Linked DNA regions of Tolumonas auensis DSM 9187. The protein of the gene in region 2 binds, or shares a complex with, the protein of the main gene of each other region. Links are inferred from orthologs where the notes say so. Each region holds a gene or a part of one and is shown on either strand. Other genes may lie near its edges. The genes, in order: tsaB and tsaD.

What was found.
Region 1: the proteins of tsaD (region 2) and tsaB are in contact, whole or in part, in a solved structure (PDB 4WQ4), measured with the Escherichia coli proteins. The link is inferred for Tolumonas auensis DSM 9187 from one-to-one orthologs.

Annotation. Positions count from the first base shown.
Region 1 is NC_012691.1:1,156,387-1,165,123, reverse strand. The notes cover bases 1-2,999. They hold tsaB (tRNA (adenosine(37)-N6)-threonylcarbamoyltransferase complex dimerization subunit type 1 TsaB), read right to left. Parts: upstream 1,859-2,999; coding sequence 1,142-1,858; downstream 1-1,141. Other genes in these bases: yoaA (DNA repair helicase YoaA), read right to left, coding at 1,830-2,999; TOLA_RS05495 (Slp family lipoprotein), read right to left, coding at 597-1,109; thiC (phosphomethylpyrimidine synthase ThiC), read right to left, coding at 1-304. In the rest of the region: more of yoaA, read right to left, coding at 3,000-3,803; TOLA_RS05480 (VOC family protein), read left to right, coding at 3,988-4,362; TOLA_RS05475 (hypothetical protein), read left to right, coding at 4,594-5,118; TOLA_RS05470 (lipocalin family protein), read left to right, coding at 5,202-5,711; TOLA_RS05465 (hypothetical protein), read left to right, coding at 6,040-6,549; yjjG (pyrimidine 5'-nucleotidase), read left to right, coding at 6,763-7,446; TOLA_RS16960 (hypothetical protein), read left to right, coding at 7,495-7,623; TOLA_RS05455 (hypothetical protein), read left to right, coding at 7,973-8,179; TOLA_RS05450 (hypothetical protein), read left to right, coding at 8,188-8,737. UniProt on the Escherichia coli protein: Required for the formation of a threonylcarbamoyl group on adenosine at position 37 (t(6)A37) in tRNAs that read codons beginning with adenine.
Region 2 is NC_012691.1:2,913,911-2,922,465, reverse strand. Bases 315-3,131 are described here. They hold tsaD (tRNA (adenosine(37)-N6)-threonylcarbamoyltransferase complex transferase subunit TsaD), read left to right. Parts: upstream 315-1,121; coding sequence 1,122-2,141; downstream 2,142-3,131. Other genes in these bases: folB (dihydroneopterin aldolase), read left to right, coding at 2,838-3,131; plsY (glycerol-3-phosphate 1-O-acyltransferase PlsY), read right to left, coding at 2,121-2,732; rpsU (30S ribosomal protein S21), read right to left, coding at 722-937; dnaG (DNA primase), read right to left, coding at 315-640. In the rest of the region: more of dnaG, read right to left, coding at 1-314; more of folB, read left to right, coding at 3,132-3,188; folK (2-amino-4-hydroxy-6-hydroxymethyldihydropteridine diphosphokinase), read left to right, coding at 3,188-3,676; TOLA_RS13555 (multifunctional CCA addition/repair protein), read right to left, coding at 3,681-4,913; TOLA_RS13550 (ExeA family protein), read left to right, coding at 5,015-6,643; TOLA_RS13545 (general secretion pathway protein GspB), read left to right, coding at 6,643-7,350; TOLA_RS13540 (CYTH and CHAD domain-containing protein), read left to right, coding at 7,447-8,555.

The DNA.
Region 1 (8,737 bases), 1.8 Mb from region 2 along the record:
CCAGGATCCAGTTCTGACGCAACGGGAAAAGCCCCTGGGTTACATCAACCTGCTGATCCGGATCGCCGTAAGGACCTGAAGTGTCATAAACCAGTACCGGCGCATTTTCTTCATAGACAGGCGCCTGCTTGGTTCCGCCCACCAGCGATGGGGTAAGGTGAATGCGACGCATTGGTACACGGATATCAGGACGGGAGCCTTCCAGATATTCACGATCTGAATTAGGGAAGGTTTGGGTTGCCAGCGTAGACAGATACTCTTTCGCTGAATCACGACGTTCACGGGCAGTTAAATTTTTCGACATAGCAAGCTCACCTTAAATAGAAATCGGATGGCTTGCCGGAAGTTGCGTTGAGTGGGAGTTTTGCAGCAAAAGATCTTAAGTGATCTGAGGAGGAATTGCTTCCTGAGCGCAACTCTTGTTTCCCTTCGCAGGTTCTAGCCTGATCAGGTTCAACGGATCCCGAATAAACGGTCTCAGCCCTTAGGGCACTCCGACAAGTGAAAGGCAGTATGGAACGATGCGAAGAGAATGGCAACAATCAGATAACAATTGATGATCGCTGCCACAAAATCAATAATCAGCGAGGTACAATTCAGCGAGGGACTATGGTGCGGTGATGGTGGAAATAAAAGCCGTCATCAAACAGCGGATCTTCATAACGGACTTCCACCTCTTTTACGACTGGCCAGAGCTTATGTTGCGTCGCATTCAGCACGGCAAAACGGTAAGGCATGTCGCCAATTTTGCCTTCCCGTGAAAGTGCTGTTGCACCGGATACCGTTATGCTGCGGCCTTTGGCATATAAAACCGGATCAAGCAGTTGCGGAAACACCGCGATAAAACGACCGGGGGATTGTTCTGCCTGCTGCGGTATGCCGTTATAAGCCAGCGGCAGATAAACAACCTCGACCTCTGTTCCCGAGGCCAGATTGCGGGTTTGCGCGATAACGCCGCTCCATTTTACCTGCCAGCCCTGCGGATTATTCAGTTGTGCCATCTGAGCAAACTGCTGACGGATCAACACAGAATCATCGGCATAGTAACCGGTCTTGTTATTAGCGCAGGCGGTCAGAAACAGGGCAAGAAAGCACGCAATCCACTTCATATTCAGTTCTCAGCTTAAAGAGTGATCACTAGTTACTCACGACCCGGCAGTTTTTTCCAGGTCACCTTGTCACGCAGATAAACCGGTGATGCCAGCGCCGGTTCGCAATAATCGCCGGCACGGAACGCGGCAACCGCCTGCGGCAGCATGTCCTGCGCCCATGGCAGGTTTACTTCCTGTGCATTATCAGCAGGCTGCAAACCTAACTGAGCAGCCAGTTCAGTATAGCTGGTAAACCCAGTGCCTACTGCGACGCCATTCGCTAGCTGAGCTTCAAACTGGCTCAGATATTCGCCTGCCTGTTCCGGCAGGATCACGGCTTCATCGACAACGGATTGCATCAGACCATCACGCAGCAAAAAGGCACCGATATAGATCTCATTCATTCTGGCATCTATCGCAGCAACGGCTTTCTCAGCCTGCTGACGGCGGTATGCACCCTGTGCCAGCATCTGTAACGTGGAAACGCCAATCAGCGGTACACCGGCACCATACGCCAGCCCCTGAGCCGCGCCGATACCGATACGGACACCGGTAAAAGAGCCCGGCCCACGGCCAAATGCAATGGCATCCAGTCCGGATAAAGAGGCTCCGGCTTCAGCCAGTAATTCACTTACCATCGGCAGAATCAAACGGGTATGAGCCTGCGGAGCCACCTGCTCCCGGGTTAATACAGCATCGTTCCATAATAAGGCTGCGGAACAGCCTTCAGTGGCTGTATCAATCGCCAGAATTTTCATTCGCTTCAATCTCTCTTATTGGCTCTTCTTGTGTAATAACCGGTGCACTGACCGGCAATTTCCAGAATTCAGTTAAACGGGTTATATCCCGGCAACGCGGAATAGGCGGTAAACTTTTCAAAAACGCCGCCCCATACGGTTTATTGACCAGACGCGGGTCACAGAGGATCAGGATACCACGATCCTGATAATCACGGATCAGGCGCCCTACTCCTTGTTTCAGAACAATTACTGCTTCCGGCAATTGTAACTGCTGGAATGGATCGCCGCCCTGCATGCGGCAATCTTCCATGCGGGCTTTCAGTAATGGTTCATCCGGCGAGGTGAATGGCAGCTTATCAATGATGACACAGGACAATGCCGCCCCCCGGACATCCACCCCTTCCCAGAAGGATGACGTTGCTACCAGCACCGCATGTCCGTCGGCGACAAAATCGGCCAGAATCCGCTGCTTGTTATCATCCCCCTGCACCAGCACAGTACGATCCAGCTTATCGCGCAATACCTGTGCGATCTGATTGACACTGTTATAGCTGGTACATAGGAAGAAGCAACCGCCCGGCACCTGTTCAATCACTGGCAGCAACCGCTCGGCAAGCTGGGTGGCACGCTGATAGATAGAGGTATCCGGCAGATTACGCGGTACACAAAGCAAAGACTGGTGGGCGTAATCAAACGGACTGTCCAGCAGGCAGGTATCGGCATCACCGACGCCCATGCGCTGCGAAAAGTAGTCAAACTCTTCACCGACCGTGAGCGTTGCCGAGGTAAATATCCAGCTGCAACCAACCCGCATCACTTCCTGTGCGAAACGTTCCGCAATCGACAACGGGGTAACATTCAGCGTGAAATGACGCTTGGTGGTTTCATACCAGTATGCGGCCCCGGCTTCGGTAATCGCCGTGACATGATCCACCGTGGTCAGAAAACCGGCCAGACGCTCAAAACAGTTGTTGATCTGTTCACCACGCCCTAACGCCAGTTTGCAGACGTCATAACAAAACTTGATCGATTCTTTCAGGCGCTGCAGCTCACGTTGCATCTGGGGCTGCACCAATACATCACGCAGATTACCGCGGGAGGGATCCACCCCGAATGCCAAACGCATCGCCTGACAATCCTGAACCAGACGATCCGCCGCCTTGCCCAGTTGCGCCATATCCTTCGCTTCCAGCCGGTAAGCCAGCCGCAATTCATCGGCAACATCACTCAGCTGACGGCTGGAAAGTGATTCTCCGAAATACTGACTGGCAATATCCGGTAACTGGTGGGCTTCATCGAAGATATAAACATCCGCATCCGGCAGCAACTCGCCAAATCCGGTGTCTTTTACTGACATATCGGCAAAAAACAGATGATGGTTGATCACCACCACCTGCGCATCGAGTGCTTTACGACGGGCTTTGACCAGAAAACAGTTTTCATAATCCGGGCATTCGCGCCCCAGGCAATTATCGTTGGTGCTGGTCACAAATGGCAGGATCGGCGCCTGTTCCTGTAAACCCGGAATATCCGCTACATCACCGCTGACCGTCCGGGCTTTGAATTGACGCACTTTAGGCAAATCGGCAAACACATCCGCCGCCAGAAAGTGCATCTCCTGTTCAAGCAGGGCAAGCCGGTAAGTACAAAGATAGTTAGAACGCCCTTTCAGCTGGGCAACGGGCTTGCCATATTGCATCGCCAGCAGCAGCGTCGGTAAATCCCGTTCGTAGAGTTGATCCTGCAATGCTTTGGAGCCGGTGCTGATGATCACCCGCTTGCCGCTATCCAGTGCCGGAACCAGATAGGCAAAGGTTTTCCCCGTACCAGTGCCTGCTTCTACCAGCAAACGACCGGCAGTTTCTATTGCCTTACTGACTGCCTCCGCCATGTGAACCTGCGCCTGACGCGGAGCAAATCCGGGGATCGCCTTGGCCAGCAGCCCGTTTTCAGCAAAATAATCGTTATTCAACAGCGGATCCCGGCACGAAAAAAATGATGGGCGATTGTACCACATCCCGTTCGGTGTCCGGCCCCTGCACAACTTTTCGTTATTACATCCGCAACCCCCCTCTTTAAACCCGAAAAATCATCAGAGCAAGTGCGAATAAGAATTATACTTAAATAGCCCACAGTCTCCATTCAGGAGAAATTGTATGACAATGCTTGCTCATGGTTTGCAACACGTAAAAGTGATTGCGCTGGCGGTGACGGATTTAAACCGGGCGCAACATTTTTATGGCGAGATACTCGGTCTTCCTCCTGCTTATGAAGGAAACGTTCTGAGGGGGTATTCAATCGGAGATATCGTTCTTATGCTAAAAGAGAACTGGTATGGCTCCCCGACGGCGGATCCTAACCCCCGGATCACACTGGCAACGGCTTATGCCCCGGATACCGAAGCCTTTTTAAAAGCACACGGTGTCACGATTGCCGATCCGGTCGAAGAAGTTGATGAGGGTTTTTACGTCGGCAGTTTTTTAGACAGCGAAGGTAATAAGCTCTGGTTCTGCTCACCGACAGAGAAGTAATTTTATCATCAGTTATCCTGCTCTCCGGCTACTGTCACACGCCGTGAGAGCGGGCTTTACAAGCCTGCTCAACTGCATGTGTCACGGTTCTGTTTCCCGTCCCATGGGCGCGCACACCGGATAGGAGCTTCCTCATGCAGCAGAAGTTAAGTCTTTAGCCTCGAACATCGTGCCCTATTCTACTTATAATGCACCTCTGACTGTCGGTTTAGTACTTAACGTGGACTCTGTATGAAGCAAAGATTATTACTTTTGATTTTGGCAATTTTGATTCCGGCCGGTATCTATGGCTACAATTACATCAACCTTGAAGGCCCTCTTGTCAAAGTTTTAGAACGTAATGAAGCTTATCAAGGCATTCAGATTCACTCGTATTACTACAACTTTATTGCTCCATCTAAAGTTATTTTTGATGTGATGAATGTTGAAAACGCCAGTGCTTCAGACGTTTTTTCTGTGCTGATTGATTTTGCAATAGTAAATAAAGACAAAAAATATCAGCAAGTTATCCTTGCTTACAAAGGCAATGCAAAGTTTATTTTGCCCGGTGATTACTTTCAAAAACTAGCAACAAATTCAAACCCAAGTGACCCATCAGCCACAATCAAAAGCTTTATCGCTCACGTGCAAAATCTTGATGGTGCAAATCCGTATTCTCAAACAACAGATACCGATGCGTCATTACAGGCTCAATTCGATGATTTCAACAACAAATGGTATGCCTCTGAAGTAAACACTCTGAAATCTGACAAATAATTCAGACACGTTCGCATTCGCTCACTGGACGGCACTATGTGCTACCGTTTAATTAAACATCAGGCCATCAGGAAACAAGCCCTATGCGTAATTTAATCATTTCTATGTTGCTTCTTTGTGTTGGCTGTACGCAGCTCCCGGATAAGGTGAAGCCAGTCGAAAATTTCGATTTAACCCGTTATCTGGGTAAATGGTATGAAATCGCCCGACTTGATCATTCTTTTGAACGAGGTTTAAACAAAGTAACAGCTGAATACTCATTAAACGATAATGGCAGCGTAAAAGTCATCAATCGCGGCTATTCAGAACAAGATAAACAGTGGCAAGAAGCGACGGGGGTTGCTTATTTCATTGACTCGCCAAACAATGGTTTACTCAAGGTCTCATTCTTCCGGCCTTTTTATGGCACCTACGCGATCTTTGAACTAGACCACGACAACTATCAATATGCTGTTGTATCTGGCCCTAATCATTCATATCTCTGGATCCTATCCCGAACTCCATCGCTTTCAGATATGGTTAAAAAGCAGTTAATACAAAAAGCGGCTGATGCTGGATTTAACACACAGGATTTGATCTTTGTTGCTCAATAATTCAATGAGGTAAATAAACCATGCAGAGCTATATGTCGTTGTTAGCAATTACTGGTGCGTTGATGCTGGCTGGTATGTGATTGTTGCGTTTGTTCTGTCGTCTGAAGCACCAAGAAAAACCTATCTGAAGTTCAAAGCCTTCTTTGATACTACGGCTGGTTCCGTGATGGCTTTACTGGGTTTAAAGCTTATCTTCAGTAGCAATAAATTGTAATATTGGCTGGTTTTGGGTGAGAGTTTGACAACGGCCACTTTTCCAGCGGAGCAATAACCGAATGTATTCCACATAGTGATACAATCGATGTAATTTCACTAGTCGTTGTAAATCATGAGCAAAAAAGTCAAAGTTGCAAATATTTATGAAATCACCTGGCCCCATGCCTGTGCCAAGTGCGGGGATACTCAGCATCTGAAGAATGTAACCTCGTTAGAAAACAAACTCACAACGAAGATAACCAAAATTGATCCGCAGCTTGAATACTTTGTCTGTGAAAAACATGCAAAATGGCTGGCTCTGGCTAACTTGTCTGTTGATAGCTGTGGGACAATGACTTTAGTACGTCTAGTGTCCTATTTTGCAACTACGTTATTCAGCATTTTCCTTATAACATTGCCGTTGCAGCTAATTAATAATAGTTTTTCCGATATATCCGTTCCTTATATATTAGTTATTTTTGTCGCTTATGTGTTATTCAGTCGCTTTCTTCGAAAACAAATTCCAATACATAAGACTAAGTTCAGCACAAAGGAATATATTTTAGAATTTGATAATTCTGATTTCGCTGAAAGTTTTGTAAAAGAAAATCAGCAACATACAATTGTTGAACGTTTAAACTGAAAAATTTAACAAAATCAGCAAAGCAAAGTTCAGCCGTTATGAAGCTGTCCGATTACTGAATAGTAGATATTGAGTTAGTCGATGAATTTCATCAAAAGTGCATACCAAAAAGATAACATCATCCATTCGCTTTCGACTTCTGACAATGTTTCAATATGCTGCTTTGACGTGGCATCCAGACATAACCACAAGACATGATTACAGAGGTAGTAGATGACATCTTATGAATGGATATTGTTCGATGCAGACGAGACACTTTTTGAGTTCGACGCCTTCCGTGGTTTAAAACTCATGTTTTCGCGTTTTGGCGTCGATTTTTCTGATGCTGATTTCTCGGAATATCAACAGGTTAACAAACCGCTCTGGGTTCAGTATCAGGATGGAAAAATATCCGCCACGCAGCTCCAGTATCAACGTTTTCAAACCTGGGCACAGCGACTGGATGAAACGCCGAAAGCATTAAATAGCGCCTTTCTGTCAGCGATGGCTGATATCTGTGCACCGCTGGATGGTGCCACCAATTTACTGAATACACTCCGAGGCAAGGTAAAACTCGGCATTATCACGAATGGTTTTACTGAACTTCAGCAGGTTCGCCTTGAGCGCACCGGGTTCCGGGACTATTTCGATGTACTGATCATTTCAGAACAGGTGGGTGTCGCCAAACCCCATCCTGATATTTTTGAACATGCGCTTTCTACTATGGGGCATCCGTCGCGCGAGCGTGTGCTCATGGTGGGTGATAATCCTGATTCGGACATCTTGGGTGGTCTCAATGCCGGACTGCATACATGCTGGGTCAATGCAGACAATAAGCCCGAGCCAGCGGGTATCAAACCGCACTATCAGGTTTCATCATTATCAGAGCTTGAGTCTATCCTGGTGCCAGCAACATGAGATAGCACAAACCTAAATAGTCCACTGTCTCCATTCAGGAGAAATTGTATGACAATGCTTGCTCATGGTTTGCAACACGTAAAAGTGATTGCGCTGGCGGTGACGGATTTAAACCGGGCGCAACATCAGTCATCCAGCTCTCCGCCTAGTATCACACGCCGTGCGGGCAGGATTTAGCCAGATTGCGACTCCCCCGCTTACTGCATTCACACCCTGCACGCTTTGCCTGTGCTGAAGCAAACTTTACCAAAACTCTCATTTGAAACCAGACCTGAACGGGCGTAGGATAAATTTATCTCCTGATAGTTATATCAGGCCCCCCGATCGCATTTTGTGGTCCTGCGGTAGCTATGCCCTGATGAAAAATATGCAGGGGAAATGCGGAGACATTCCGGGAAAGTGGCTTATTTGGGGGGTTATACGGAATAAGGCGGGATAATAAATTGTTAGAAAAAAGCTTAACTTGCTCAGATGCCTCGAACAAACTATCATCAGGTAGAAGATTCATAATAGAGAGGTTCACAGCATGACTAATGTGCTTAGATGGCTTGGCTTAGCTCCAAGTGAGAATGAACAACGTATTATTGAGCTAGTGAATAGCTCCAACAGAGCCCAATCAGCAAGGGTGGTTGGTAGAGGTACCGTCATGATTGATGTACAACAAATCAGACAAGATCCAAAATTCAAAGAGCTTTACAAAAAAGCAGCCAACATTGTTATAGAAAATAAGTAAAAGTATAAATGTTTTTATTGCTAACTCTTCCGATTTTGATTAGTGGCTTTTTTCTTTGTCACATACATCCAATATATAAATACAAACTACATAGATATGAAGGTCAATATTTATATCTTAAATGTGCAACACTGGGAATCACTTGTCTTTTTATAGCATCAGCAAGTTGCTTGTTGATCAATAAGTATTTTCCGTCCTCATTTTTTATTGCCTCACATGCAATTAATATAGATATTCCTTTATATATAGAAGAATTGATAAAATCGACAACTGCAGAGAAAAACAATAGCAATGATATTTACACTCTAACTTGGGTCATTGTTATATCGATTTCAACATTATTTATTCCGCCAATTTGGTCTTTCTTATCCTACATACGACTATGCATTAAACACCACGCCAAAGGCTCAAAGTTTTTTAAAGATACTAAACTATTCGTTATTGCAAATATTTTATCCGATAGTCCTTTAGATAACTTACTTTTCAAGTCATCAATAAACAAAGATGATAGTCCACTTATGTTGTCACTGAAAGACAGAAAAGTTTATGTTGGTCAAG
Region 2 (8,555 bases):
AACCAATCACCCGGCCACGACGATCGCGGATCGGAAACATGATCCGATCCCGGAAACGATCATAGCTACCACCGCCGTCACGGCCTATCAGCATGCCGAGTTCAATCAGCTGAGCTTCGGTTGCAGCGGAACGCACCAGTGTCTGGCGTAAGCCGTCCCAGCCACCAGGGGCATAGCCGATCGCAAATTGTTTTACGATCTCACCGGTAAGGCCTCGCCCTTTCAGATAGTCGATCGCCTGCGGGGCAGTTTTCAATTGATTCTGGAAATAACGTGTAGCCCATTCCATCAGTTGATAGTGATCGGCAGAAGGTGCCGGTCCCTGACTGTGAAATGGTTGATCGTTCGGTACGGTTAATCCATGCAGATTAGCCAGTTCACCAACTGCATCCGGGAAGTTCAGCCCGTCGTACTCCATCATAAAACCAATGGCGTTACCGTGCGCACCACAGCCAAAGCAGTGATAAAACTGTTTTTCCGGACTGACAGAGAATGAGGGTGATTTTTCGTTATGAAACGGGCAGCAGGCCTGGTAATTCTTGCCGGCTTTTTTAAGATGAACGCGACTATCGATTAACTCGACAATGTCGGTTCGATTTAGCAGATCATCAATGAAGGATTGCGGGATTTTACCAGCCATCTGAATTCCATCTGCCAATAGAATAAGCCGCGCAATCAAAAGAATGCGCGGCTTATCAAGAAAACTTAACGGTCTGTAGAATTAGTACAGACGGTTACGACGTGCGTTTTCGCGAGCCAGTTTCTTCATGTGACGCTTAACCGCAGACGCTTTAGCACGTTTACGGATAGTAGTTGGCTTTTCGTAGAATTCGCGGCTACGAACGTCAGACAGAACACCTGCTTTTTCGCAAGAGCGTTTGAAGCGACGCAGAGCTACGTCGAATGGCTCGTTTTCACGTACTTTAATAACTGGCATGTGCCTTTCACCTCGGTGTGAATGTTTTTCTGGCTGAAAGTCAGCCTTACTAAAAATGGTGCCGAATTTTAATCCTATGCATGGGGGTATGTAAACCCCGATCAGAACAAGCTGGAGTAAAAAACCGCTGAAATGTACCATAGCGCATAATAATCGGTGGGAATTTTACCGGAGTAACCGAAAAATGCGGGTATTAGGTATCGAAACATCCTGTGATGAAACCGGGATCGCGATCTTCGACGATCAACATGGGATCCTCGCGCATCAACTATATAGTCAGATTAAATTACATGCCGATTATGGTGGCGTGGTGCCGGAACTGGCCAGTCGTGATCATATCCGCAAAACATTACCGCTGATTGAAGCTGCGATGCAGCAGGCGGGTTGTCGATCCGAGGATCTGGACGGGATCGCCTATACAGCGGGTCCTGGTTTAGTCGGTGCATTGCTGGTCGGTGCGACGATTGCCCGATCTCTGGCGATGGCATGGAATAAACCGGCAATACCGGTCCATCATATGGAAGGTCATCTGCTGGCACCGATGCTGGAAGAACGGGTACCGGAGTTTCCTTTTATTGCGTTGCTGGTATCCGGCGGGCATACCCTGCTGGTGCGGGTGGATGGCATTGGTCACTATCAGATCCTGGGTGAATCGGTGGATGATGCGGCCGGTGAAGCCTTTGATAAAACAGCCAAATTACTGGGGCTGGATTATCCAGGGGGTTCTGCATTGTCAAAACTGGCTGAGCAGGGGACGGCTGGCCGTTTTGTGTTTCCGCGTCCGATGACAGATCGTCCGGGGCTGGATTTCAGCTTTTCCGGCCTGAAAACCTTCGCTGCGAATACCATTCGTAGTCAGGGAAGTGATGATCAGACGCGGGCTGATATTGCTCATGCTTTTCAGACAGCGGTAGTCGATACACTGGCAATCAAATGTAAACGTGCGTTGCAGGCGACGGGTCTGAAACGACTGGTCATTGCCGGTGGGGTCAGTGCCAATAAAGAATTACGCAGCCAGCTTGCAGAGCTGATGCATAAGCTCGGTGGCGAGGTGTTTTATCCGCGTCCGGAGTTCTGTACTGATAACGGTGCCATGATTGCGTTTGCCGGTATGCAACGTCTGAAAGCCGGACATACTACCGGTCTGGAAATTGTGGTGCAGCCACGCTGGAATCTGGAAACGCTAGCGCCGGTGACGTTTTAACGGATGGCGTGACCAGACCTGCGGCTCGTGGCCTTGCAGCAAACGGCTGATGTTCTCGTGATGACGCAGAATGATCAGGCAACAAAGCATGGCCACGGGCAGGGTATATTCCGGCTTCAGGCAGTAGGTGTAGAGTGGTGCCAGCAACGCCGCACCAATTGCCGCCAGTGAAGAGTAGCCGGTGAACAGCAAAACAATCAGCCAGGTCACAATCATAAAACTGCCCATATCCAGCCCGAGTGGCAGTAGTGCACCGAGCGCTGTTGCTACTCCTTTGCCTCCCCGGAAATGAAAGTAGAGCGGATACATATGTCCCAGACAGGCTGCAATACCGATAAATCCGAGATAAAGCGGTGGAATGCCCAGATACCAGGCCAGATAAACCGGAATGGTGCCTTTAAGCATATCCAGCAGAAAGACTATCAGCGCTGCCAGCCGGTTTCCGGAACGGAGCACATTGGTTGCACCAGGGTTGTGTGAGCCATATTCACGGGGATCCGGCAAATCACAAAGACGGCTAATCAATACTGCGTTACTGACTGAACCCAGCAGATAGGCTATACCTGACATGGCGAAAGTGAGAGCGAGCATAAGTCTCCTGACGTTGTTCGCGGGCACTATTTTTCTATCGGCGCTGGCTGGAGTATGATCCCTACCAGATACCCACGTTCCAGATTAGCAGAATTAGGATAAAACATGGATAAAGTCTTTATCGATCATCTTGAAGTCTACTGCACAATTGGTGTGTATGAGTGGGAAAAGCAGATCACCCAGAAACTGGTGCTGGATCTGGAAATGGATTTTGACACTCAGGCTGCCGGTGAGCAGGATGATATGTCACTGGCACTGGATTATGCGGCGGTGTCTAAGCGTGTGACCGATATGATCAGTACCTGTCCGATTGGATTGGTAGAAGCTGTGGCGGAACAGACCGCGCAGCTGTTACTCAGTGAGTTTCCTGTTTTACGGGTACGGGTACGGGTGACGAAGCCGGGTGCGGTGGTCAATGCCCGTGGTGTCGGGGTTGAGATCGTGCGGGAGGCATAATGGCCCGTATCTATATCGGTGTCGGTTCTAACATCGAGCGGGAGCATTACCTGCGGGCGGGCTGGCAGGCGTTGCAACAGGTGTTCTCTGCCTGTCGTTGTTCAACCGTATATGAAAGTGACGCGGTAGGTTTTGATGGCGCGCCTTTTTATAATCTGGTGATCGCAGCTGAAACCTCAATCAGTGTGGCTGAAGTGGCGGCACAATTGCGGGCGATTGAGTTTGCGCATGGCCGTCCGGCTGATGCACGCAAATTTTCCGGCCGGACGCTGGATCTGGATCTGCTGGCTTATGATGAACTGGTGATCGCGGCTCCGGTCGAGTTACCACGCAGCGAGATCCTGCATAATGCGTTTGTACTGCGACCGTTTGCCGAGCTGGCACCACAATGGCGGCATCCGCTGGCTGAGATGACCCTGGCTGAATTGTGGCGTGAATATGATGCCAGTCGCCAGCCATTGCGGGCAGTCGCCTTTGACTGGCGTTAAAGCCTTATTTATCGTTCCAGCGACAATGCACATCACGGATGGCAAAAATACGGCGGCGACTTAACTGCAGCCGTATTGCCTCACCGGTATAACCTGCCTCCACGATGGGTTTTACCGCCACAGCTACCGCAGCGTCGTAAGCCTGTTGTACATATTCCGGTTCCGGATATTCCCGTTCGGCAAAGCCCTGACGGCCATAAAAGTCAGCCTGACAGCAGAGTAACAGTTGCGATAAGCGTTCCGGTTTTCGCCAGACATCCAGACGATCAAATAATTTCAGCATCGTTGCCGGGCGCAACTGCAATGCGGTGTGCACTAATGAATGTAACTCACTGACCAAAATCGCCAGATCGCGACAGTCATTCGGCACTTTCAGCCGTTTACACAGTTCCCGGATCAACGGTGTGCCACGTTCACCGTGCCCATGGTGACTGGGAAGAATATGAGCCGGTGTCTGCGCTTTACCTAAATCGTGACAAAGGGTTGCGAAGCGGACTGCCAGCTGTTCACTGCGCTGGCTGGCCTCACGCAATGCCATCATCACATGAATGCCGGTATCGACTTCCGGATGCCAGTCCGGGCGTGCCGGTATGCCAAACAGGGCATCCACTTCCGGTAGCAGCACATTCAAGGCTTCACAATCATGCAGGATCTCGAAAAAGATCTGCGGATTTCGTCCGGATAATACTTTTTCAATTTCTTTCCAGATCCGTTCCGGTGTCAGATGATTAAGCTCACCACTACGGCTGAGCTTGCGCATTAAGGCCAGCGTTTCCGGGGCAATATAAAAACCGAGATGATGGAAGCGGGCTGCGAAACGGGCAACCCGTAATACGCGCAGCGGATCTTCACTGAAAGCGGGAGAAATATGTCGCAGAACGCGGTTATTGAGATCGCTGATCCCGCCATAAGGATCGTAAAGCTGGCCGTCCTGATCTTGCGCAATCGCATTAATGGTCAGATCACGGCGCAGCAGATCCTGCTCCAGCGTGACGTCCGGTGCGGCATAACAGGCAAAACCGGTGTAGCCTTTGCCTTGTTTGCGTTCAATTCTGGCCAGTGCATACTCTTCTTTCGTTTGCGGATGCAGAAATACGGGAAAATCACGTCCGACCGGCTGATAACCCAGATCTAATAAAGTCTGCGCTTCGCTGCCAACGACGACATAATCCCGCTCGGTCACTGGCAATCCTAACAGGGTGTCACGTACCGCACCGCCCACCAGATATATCTGCACTTATTCATACCTCTCGTTTCTCAGCTCGGATTATAGCGTGCTTTTGACTTCATTCGTGCTGCGGATTACTCTGCAATGAGTACTTACGGGATTAGCTGATTATGTATAAAGCATTTTTTAATCTGACGGATAATCCGTTTTCGATATCGCCGAATCCTAAATACCTCTATATGAGTGAACGTCATGCTGAAGCATTGACGCATTTATTATACGGTTTGCGTGATGGTGGCGGATTTGTACTGCTTACCGGTGAAGTCGGAACAGGAAAAACGACGGTTTCCCGTTGCCTGCGACAGCAGTTGCCGGAAGATACCGATCTGGCGTTTATCCTGAATCCGGCACTTTCAACAGAGGATATGCTGGCTTCCATTTGTGATGCATTCCACCTCACTTACCCGCAACCAGTCAGTCTGAAAGCGTTGTTTGATACGTTGCATCATTTTCTGCTGCAGAATCATCAGGCCGGACGGCGTACGCTGCTGGTGATTGATGAAGCCCAGCATCTGATGCCGGAAGTATTGGAGCAATTGCGATTGCTGACCAATATGGAAACGGATGATGCCAAACTGCTGCAGATTGTGCTGATTGGGCAGCCGGAATTACAGCAGCTTTTACGCCAGCCGTTATTGCGTCAGCTGGCACAACGGATCACGGCGCGTTATCACCTGCTGCCGCTGGATCTGAATGACGTAGATTCTTATGTCCGCTTCCGGATGCAGGTAGCCGGCAGCCTGCAGCCTGTCTTTACACCGTCAGCCATCAGAGCATTGCATCGCTTAAGTGGCGGGATCCCGCGTGTCATCAATCTTATCTGTGAACGAGCATTACTCGGTGCGTATGCGGCAGGATGCGAACGGATCAATGATAAATTACTGGCGCAGGCCGCCTATGAAGCAACGGGTGTCCGGGATGAAGGCAGTACCCGTTCTGTGCTGTCTTTTTCGCTGGTGGGGGTGTTAATGCTGGCTGCTGGCTGGTTTGGCTGGCAGCAGTGGGGGGTCTTGCCGCAACCTCCGGTGAAAAAAGTTTCTGTACCGGTGACGTTGCCGCCGGATGCCAACCTGCTTAAACATTTTGATCGTGTTATTGCGGAAGCCGATTATGAAGATCAGGCTATGCAGCAGTTGTATCGTGTCTGGGGTTTTGAAGCTGCTATTGATGAGGCGTCTTGTGATGCCGCGCAGCGAGTGAATCTGAGCTGTGTACAGGAATTTGGAACGCTGGATGATCTTCTGAAACTGAATTATCCGGCGGTTGTTCATTTGACGGAAGAAGATGGACGGGAAATCTATGCTGTCGTACTGCATGTTGCTGATGGACAAGCGGATTTACTGCTGGGTAGCGAGCGTTGGCAGGTCTCTGTGGAATGGTTAAATAAAGTCTGGGGACAAGGCTACACGTTCCTTTGGCAATTACCCGAGAGCGGTCATACGGTGATTTCGAAACGCAGTGGTGTGGCGGATGTCCGGTGGCTGGAAGCGGCTGTCAGTCAGGCATTACGTTTGCCTGTCCGCAATAAAGTGTCGCGTTTTGATGCGCAACTGACAGACAAAGTCCGTCAGTTCCAGAAACAGGAAGGGCTGGTTGAGGATGGCGTTGCCGGTGAGCAAACGTTACTGCGGCTAGTTATCCGCAGTCAGAAAGCGGTTCCCCGGCTGAACGGACGTATTCCGGCACAACAAACGGTTAGTAACAGTGATGAGATAGAAAATACGGGAGGAGATAGCTAATGTCATTACTCACTTCGGCCTCCCGCCAGGCAAAACGGGTAGAACAAGCGCACTTTTTTATGCCGGAACGGCTGCATGGTGAGCGGGGTAGCAAAGCCAGCTGGCTAGTCTGGTTGCTGGGGTTACCGGTTTGTGCGGTGCTGGGCGCTGCAACAAATTATGGCTGGCACTTATTGCACAATGAACCTGTGGTACAGCGGGTGGAAGTGCCGCACCCTACAGAGTTGCCATTTAAACCACTGAACCAGAATTATGAATTCGTGACGGAACCACTGCCAGAGGCAGAAGAACAGAATCTGGCGATGATTGACCCAGCGGCTCTCCCTCTTCCTGCTGAACAACCGGCAGCAGAGGAAGCGGATACCCGGAGTTCTCTGGAAAAACGTTTTATGCAGGCAGTTAATGAGACGGTTCAGTCTGAGCCTCCGGTAGTGCGGGCTCCGGCCACCGCTTCGTCGGATGCAACACCATTGGGGGCATTACCTCCCCGAATCAGTCAGCAGGTGCCGGCCATGAAATATGGTGCACATGTCTATTCCTCAATACCGGCTAGCCGCACGATCAATATCAATGGCCGGGATTATCATGAAGGCGATGAAGTTGTCAGCGGTGTGGTGTTATTACGCATCGAATCCGAAGCCAGTATTTTTCGGGTTGGCTCGCAAAGTTTTAGTTTAAATGCGCTGACTGACTGGCAGGGCTATTGAAAGCATGATCTGGCGGGTGCACTATAAACTATTGAGTTAAAAGGTAAATGAACCGATGTTAACGGATGATTTACACAGAAGGCCGGAGAGACCTGCATGAGCAATGAAGTTGAACTGAAGTTTCTGGTCACCGACGATGTATTTTCGTATCTGGAACAGGTACTGAGTTCACTGGGTGCGAAAGAACAACAAGATCAACAGCTGGAAAATATCTATTTTGATACAGCCGATCAGCAGTTGCGGGCGCTCGATTGTGGTCTGCGGATCCGTACTTATAGCGGTAAACACGAACAGACGATTAAACTGGCCGGACAAGCTGTCGGGGGATTGCATCAACGGCCTGAATACACATTGCCGAGTAATAATCCCTGGCCTGATTTACGGGCCTTTCCGGCGGAGATATGGCCGGAAGGGACCGATGTCGGTTTGCTGCAACAATCATTAACCACGCTGTTTCGCACCGATTTTCATCGCAGAACATGGACTGTTGCCCTGCAGGACGACTCTCTGATTGAGATTGCCTATGACATTGGTTCTATCGATGCCAATGGCCAGAACGAACCCATCAATGAAGTTGAACTGGAAATTGTCTCCGGTCCGGTAGCACCGCTGTTTAAACTGGCAGAATTACTCGTAACGCGTCCCGGCTGGCAACTGGGTTGTGCTTCCAAGGCGCAACGTGGTTACCGGCTTGCAGGTCTGAGCGCCGAGCCGGATGTTCGCCGAATGGGGTTTGTACCTGTTACCCCGGAACAGACGGCAGAAGAAGGATTAATCACCGCATTACAGTATGCGTTGCGCCACTGGCAGTATCATGAACAGCTTTATATGCAACAGCCATCCATTGGGGCGTTGTTACAATTGCGCAGTGCGGTCACGTTGATTCAGCATACCCGTTTGCTGTATGCGGATGTTTATGCCGTGTTAACCCCCGTCGACTGGGAAACAGATCTGGCATGGCTGGTGGAACAATTGTCGTGGCTGGATGAAGCGCTGGTGTTACAGCGTATGCAATTTGAATATCGCCAGATGCTGAAAAATGCGCCGTGCCAGAGTGAGCTGGCCAGTGAGATCCAGCGTCATGAACAGCTGTTGCCGACAGAGAAACAGACGCAGGCCCTGTTATTGTCAGTTCACTATTGTCAGACGCTATTAAAATTATCTTCCTGGATGGCATTACATAAAGCGGATAATCCGCATAGTCC